2 regions of the Bordetella genomosp. 6 genome follow, and region 1 is predicted to be linked to the other one. Evidence: predicted binding sites of a transcription regulator. Region 1 holds the regulator's gene; the other holds the start of a gene.
What was found. The regulator LexA, encoded in region 1, represses DNA repair genes until DNA is damaged. The targets are predictions, from matches to a motif close to ACTGTATNNNNATACAGT.
Positions count from the first base shown of each region.

Region 2: recA (recombinase RecA) is a predicted target of LexA. The motif match lies at 1,412-1,429, and genes of this name have one in related genera.

Region 1 covers NZ_CP021107.1:2,840,568-2,843,977, forward strand. Annotated here, with positions in the region: gene uvrB (excinuclease ABC subunit UvrB) at 1-444, opposite strand, end outside; gene CAL11_RS13280 (amino acid aminotransferase) at 522-1,724, shown strand; gene lexA (transcriptional repressor LexA) at 1,856-2,506, shown strand; partial or broken gene CAL11_RS13290 (autotransporter outer membrane beta-barrel domain-containing protein) at 2,764-3,410, opposite strand, start outside.
Region 2 covers NZ_CP021107.1:2,981,214-2,984,623, reverse strand. Annotated here, with positions in the region: gene CAL11_RS13980 (sensor histidine kinase) at 1-501, opposite strand, end outside; gene CAL11_RS13975 (response regulator transcription factor) at 617-1,306, opposite strand; gene recA (recombinase RecA) at 1,546-2,607, shown strand; gene recX (recombination regulator RecX) at 2,640-3,203, shown strand; gene CAL11_RS13960 (LysR family transcriptional regulator) at 3,277-3,410, opposite strand, start outside.

The DNA of each region.
Region 1 (3,410 bases):
CACGATGACCGTATCGCGGCGCTCCAGCAGGCTTTTGGTGGCCGACAGGCGCATCTGCTCGATGTGCTCGTTGATCGACGAATCCTTTTCGATGAAAAGGTCGCGGGTCGGCACATAGGCTTCGGGCTGGTAATAGTCGTAGTACGACACGAAATACTCCACCGCGTTGCGGGGGAAGAATTCGCGCATCTCGGCGTACAGCTGGGCGGCCAGGGTCTTGTTGGGCGCGAGCACCAGGGCCGGACGGCCCAGACGGGCGATCATGTTGGCCATGGTGTAGGTCTTGCCCGAGCCCGTCACGCCCAGCAGCGTCTGGAACATCAGGCCGTCCGAGATGCCCTCGGTCAACGCGTCGATCGCCCCCGGCTGGTCGCCCGCGGGAGGATACGGCTGATAGAGGTGAAACGGGCTGTCGGGGAATTCGACGAATCCAGGAGCGGTCATGATAGACTGTCTCTCAGGGTAAACCCCCCATTATCCACAGCCCTTCCTACCGCGTCCACCCACCCTTCCCTACACCCATGAGCACTCTTTTCGCTTCCGTCGAACTCGCGCCGCGCGACCCCATTCTTGGCCTGAACGAACAGTACAACGCCGATACCCGTCCCGGCAAAGTGAACCTGGGCGTGGGCGTGTACTACGACGACGAAGGCCGCATCCCGCTGCTTCAGGCCGTGCGCAAGGCCGAGGTGGCCCGCATCGAGGCCGCCGCCGCGCGCGGCTACCTGCCGATCGAAGGCATCGCCGGGTACAACAAGGGTGCGCAGGCGCTGCTGCTGGGCGCCGACTCGCCGCTGGCCGCCGAAGGCCGCGTGCTGACCGCGCAGGCCCTGGGCGGCACCGGCGCGCTGAAAATCGGCGCCGACTTCCTGCGCCAGCTGCTGCCGCAGTCCAAGGTCCTCATCAGCGATCCCAGCTGGGAAAACCACCGCGCCCTGTTCGAGCGCGCCGGCTTCCCGGTCGAGACCTATCCCTATTACGACGCCGCCACCCATGGCCTGAACTTCGACGCCATGCTGGCCGCCCTGCAGGCCGCGCCCGAACAGACCGTCGTGGTGCTGCACGCCTGCTGCCACAACCCGACCGGCGTGGACCCCACCCTGCAACAGTGGGAACAGATCGCCGCCGTGGTCAAGGCGCGCAATCTGGTGCCGTTCCTCGACATCGCCTATCAGGGCTTCGGCGAAGGCCTGGAACAGGACGCCGCCGTGGTGCGCATGTTCGCCGCGCTCGACCTGACCATGTTCATCAGCTCGTCGTTCTCCAAGTCCTTCTCGCTGTACGGCGAGCGGGTCGGGGCCCTGACCGTGGTGGCCGGCAGCAAGGACGAGGCCGCCCGCGTGCTCAGCCAGCTCAAGCGCGTGATCCGCACCAACTACTCCAACCCGCCCACGCACGGCGGCACGGTGGTGTCCACGGTCCTGAACACGCCTGAACTGTTCGCCCTCTGGGAAAAGGAGCTGGCCGGCATGCGCGACCGCATCCGCCTGATGCGCAAGGAACTGGTCGAGAAGATCAAGGCCCAGGGCGTGGCGCAGGACTTCAGCTTCGTGCTGGCGCAGCGCGGCATGTTCTCGTACTCGGGCCTGACCGCCGCCCAGGTCGATCGCCTGCGCGAAGAGCACGGTATCTACGCCGTGTCCAGCGGCCGCATCTGCGTGGCCGCGCTCAACAGTCGCAACATCGACGCGGTCGCGGCCGGCATTGCCGCGGTGCTGAAGTAACAAGCGCCACCCGGCCGGCATCGAAAAGCGGAGCCCTTGGCTCCGCTTTTCTTTTGCGGCTTGCTTTTTTCCCGCCCGTCCGCCAGAATGGCGCTGTATATCCATACAGTCCGCAAAAGCGGGTCATCGCCATGGCCACCAAACTCACGGAACGCCAGCAGGAAATCCTCGATCTCATCCGCCAGACCGTGGCGCGCACCGGCTTTCCGCCCACCCGGGCCGAAATCGCGCAGGCGCTCGGCTTCCGGTCGCCCAACGCCGCCGAAGACCACCTCAAGGCGCTGGCGCGCAAGGGCGCCATCGAACTGACCGCCGGCGCCTCCCGCGGCATCCGTCTCAAGGTGCCCGACAGCGCAACGCCCTCGGCCCAGCTTACGCATCCGCTGCTGGCGCAGCTCGTGCTGCCGCTGGTGGGCCGCGTGGCGGCAGGCAGCCCCATCCTGGCCAGCGAGCACGTCGAGCGCGAGGTCGGCGTCGACCCGGGCCTGTTTGCCCAGACGCCCGACTACCTGCTGAAGGTGCGCGGCATGAGCATGCGCGACGCCGGCATCCTCGAAGGCGACCTGCTCGCCGTCAAGCGCGCCGCCGAGGCCCGCAACGGCCAGATCGTGGTGGCCCGACTGGGCGACGAGGTCACGGTCAAGCGCCTGCAGCGCCAGAACGGCCGCATCGAGCTCCTGCCCGAGAACCCCGACTTTGCTCCCATCGTCGTGGCCAACACCGACGAATTCGCGCTCGAAGGCATCGCGGTCGGCCTGATCCGCACCCAGCCGCTGCACTGAGCCGACGAAGAAAGAAGCCCCCACGCTGCGCCCGCTACGCGGGCTTGCTGCCCCCCGAGGGGGCTTTTTTGCCTTGGGACGGCCCGGCGGAAAGTCGTGCCCCCACGCTGCGCCCGCTACGCGGGCTTGCTGCCCCCCGAGGGGGCTTTTTTGCCTTGGGACGGCCCGGCGGCAAAAAGGGCAAAAAGGGCAAAACGCCGAAGGGAAAAAAACCGCGCGCCGGATGTTCCGACGCGCGGTGGCATGACGCGTTTGGCTTACCAGGCGTACCGATAGCCGACGTGAAAGCTCCATGGAATGGTGAAGCGGCTGCCCTTGCTGTACTCGTACGAAGCAAACAGGCTGCTGTGCCTGCCAAGCGCCGCCGCCACACCCAAGTCAAGTTCGGCGCGCCCGCCCCGCAGTTTGACGTCATGGCCGATGTCGTTGGTGCGCACCTTGCCCACGCCATCGAACTCCTGCAACCAGCTCAGCTTGGCGTACGGCTGCACCAGCTTGCCGTTGCCCAGATCCAGCCTGCGCCCTACCTGCAGGCCTGCCCGGCCCAGCAGCGACTTGGTGCTTTCCACGTCGACGCGCACGCCATTGCTGGCGGTATAGTCCGCCCCGCCCGAACGGAACAGCGCCACTTCGACCTGCGGTTCCACGAACCAGTCGCCGGCCCATGTGAAACGCCTGCCGGTCTCCAGCGACAGCCCGATGCCATTGGCGCGATACTTGCCCGTCACACGCGCGCCACGCTGGCCGTCGGCCTTGAAATCGTGCTCGTAGCGGTTCACGCGCACAATGCCGTCGAGGTAGAAGCCGCCATCGCCGATATACGTCGCATAGGCGCCCACATGCAGGCTGTCGCTGTTGCCACGGGCGCTCTGCGCCAGCTTGCGACGTGCACGGCTGTAGCCGG
Region 2 (3,410 bases), 140 kb from region 1:
CAGCAGCACCGCGATCGGCAGCACCACGAACTGCGGGATGATGACCCCCTTGATGATGTCGTTGGCCAGCTGGGCGCGCTTTTCAACGGTTTCGGCCACCATCACCAGGGCCGGCTGGGTGTCGGGCAGGCCGAGGTCGATCCAGGTGTAGGCCAGCCGCACGCCGAAGCCGCGCAAGGTGTCGTCGGCGTACAGGATCTCGCCCGGCCGGGGCTGGCCGACGTTGGGCGGCAGCGGCAGGGCGCGGTCGCCGCCCAGGTATTCGCCGCGGCTGCCCAGGGCCAGCCAGAACACGCTTTCGGTCTCGTCCACGCGCAGCACGTCGCGGGCGGCGTCGGTCATGCGCAACGCGGCGCGCCCGTCCACGGCGTGCACCTGGTGGCTGAGCACGTTCAGGTTGTTGGCCAGCGCACGGTCGTACGGCACGTTGGCGATGTTCTGCGCCACCACGTAGGTGATGGCCACGCTCATGGGCCACAGGAGAAACAGCGGCGCCAGCATCCAGTCGAGGATCTCGCCCAGCAGCGAGCGCTGCGGCGGCGCGAAACTCGGGCCGCGCGGCCCGCCGCGCAACGCATCCAGGGCTTCTTCGTTCAGCGGTTCGCGCGAAGCCGTTTCAGCTGGCGAGATACGAGGCACCCTGGTCCCGCTCGAGGCAATAGCCCAGACCGCGCACGGTGATGATTTTCACGCCGCTGGGCTCGAGTTTCTTGCGCAGGCGGTGCACATAGACTTCGATGGCGTTGGTGCTGACCTCCTCGCCCCATTCGCAGAGGTGGTCGACCAGTTGCGTCTTGCTGACCATGCGGCCGCTGCGCGCCAGCAGGATTTCCAGCAGGCTGACCTCGCGCGCGGACAGGTCCAGGGTCTGATCGTCGACCGTGGCGATGCGGCCCGTCTGGTCGAACACCAGGCGGCCGTGCCGCACGATGGTCGCGCCGCCGCCGGCGCCGCGCCGCGTCAAGGCGCGCACGCGGGCCTCGAGTTCGGACAGCGCGAACGGTTTGGCCATGTAGTCGTCGGCGCCGAGGTCCAGGCCCTTGACACGCTGCTCGATGCTGTCGGCGGCCGTGAGGATCAGCACCGGCAGTACGGAATTGCGGGCGCGCAGCCTGCGCAGCACCTCCAGCCCGGGCAGGTGGGGCAGGCCGAGATCGAGGATCAGCAGGTCGAAGGGCTGGACGGCCAGCGCCGAATCGGCGGCCAGTCCGTCGCGCACGGCGTCGACCGCATAGCCGTTGTGCCGCAGCGAGCGGGACAGGCCGTCGGCCAGGATGCTGTCGTCTTCGGCTATCAGGATACGCATGCGTGCAACATCGGCGGAACCGCCAGCGGGCGCTGGCTACGCCGGCCATTCTGGCACAGGGGACGGGGCTTGCCCACTCAGGGTATACGTGGAAATATATGGCACACTGGATTTTTATCCAGTACAATCCAATGCCATAATCGCCAACGTTCGAGTTTTCTCCAGGCTCTTTTTCTCCGGCTAGACAACGGCTGCCCGCTTCGCACCCCCGCGGGCACCGCCTCAATACAGGACTTTACATGGACGATAAAACCAGCAAGGCCGCCGCGGCCGAGAAAGCCAAGGCGCTGGCCGCCGCGCTGTCGCAGATCGAAAAGCAGTTCGGCAAGGGCTCGATCATGCGCTATGGCGACAACGAGGTCGAACACGACATCCAGGTCGTGTCCACCGGTTCGCTGGGCCTGGACATCGCGCTGGGCGTCGGCGGCCTGCCGCGCGGCCGCGTGATCGAGATCTACGGCCCCGAATCGTCCGGCAAGACCACGCTCACGCTGCAGGTCATCGCCGAAATGCAGAAGCTGGGCGGCACCTGCGCATTCGTCGACGCCGAACACGCGCTGGACGTGCAGTACGCCTCCAAGCTGGGCGTCAACCTGACCGACCTGCTGATCTCCCAGCCGGACACGGGCGAGCAGGCCCTCGAGATCACCGACGCGCTGGTGCGCTCGGGCTCGGTCGACCTGATCGTCATCGACTCGGTCGCGGCGCTGGTGCCCAAGGCCGAAATCGAGGGCGAGATGGGCGACTCCCTGCCGGGCCTGCAGGCCCGCCTGATGAGCCAGGCGCTGCGCAAGCTGACGGCCACCATCAAGCGCACCAACTGCATGGTCATCTTCATCAACCAGATCCGCATGAAGATCGGCGTGATGTTCGGCAACCCGGAAACCACCACCGGCGGCAACGCGCTCAAGTTCTATTCCTCGGTGCGCCTGGACATCCGCCGCATCGGCTCCATCAAGAAGGGCGACGAGGTGGTCGGCAACGAAACCCGCGTCAAGGTGGTCAAGAACAAGGTGGCGCCGCCGTTCAAGCAGGCCGAGTTCGACATCATGTATGGCAGCGGCATCTCGCGCGAGGGCGAAATCATCGACCTGGGCGTGCAGGCCAATGTGGTCGACAAGTCCGGCGCCTGGTACAGCTACAGCGGCAATCGCATCGGCCAGGGCAAGGACAATGTGCGCGAGTACCTGAAAGAGCACAAGGAAATGGCCATCGAGATCGAAAACAAGGTGCGCGAAAACCAGGGTATTGTCAGCCGCGCCGCCACCTTCCCGGCCAGCGAGGCCGAAGACGGCGAATAAGCCGTCAGGCTTGCATCAACGTCCAGCCCGGCATGGCGACTTTCAACCGCCGTCCGCCTTCCGCCGCCCGAGCCGGGCGGCGGAGCGCAAATCCCGACGATGAGTTCGAGACACTGGCCCAACCGCCTGATGACGCGCCGCCGCCGCGCCCGGGCCGGACGCTGAAGGCGCGCGCGGTCGGCTATCTGTCGCGGCGCGAATACTCGCGCCTCGAGCTGGCGCGCAAGCTGCAGCCCTACGCCGAAGAGGGCGATGACATCGAGGCGGTGCTCGATGACCTGCAGCGCGAGGGCTGGTTGTCGAATGCGCGCTTTGCCCAAAGCCTGGCGCATCGGCGCGCGCCGCGCCAGGGCGCTTCGCGCATTGTCCAGGAGCTGAAGCAACAGGGCGTGGCCGACGACCAGGTCGCCGAATTGCGCGAACAGCTGCGCGCCACCGAATACGAACGCGCGCTGGCCGTCTGGCGGAAGCGCTTTGGCGAAAAGCCCGCCGATCGCGCCGCGTATGCGCGGCAGGCCCGCTTCCTGGCGGGCCGTGGCTTCGCCCATGACGTCATCCGCCGCATTCTGGGCGGCGGCGACGACGAACTCGATTGAACGACGCCGCTTCGTGCCGGCCTGGCTTGCGATGCAGGCCGGTCTGCCCGGGGCGTGGCTGCGGCGCGTTCGATCAGGCGGGCAGGCCCTTGGCCGCCTTGATGCCGCTGAGCGTCTTGAAGCAAACGTCGCGGGCAATCGTCAAGAATTCATCGATATAGGAACTGTCGCTGTCTTCCGTGCGCACCGCGGCGTAGAGGGTGGGCC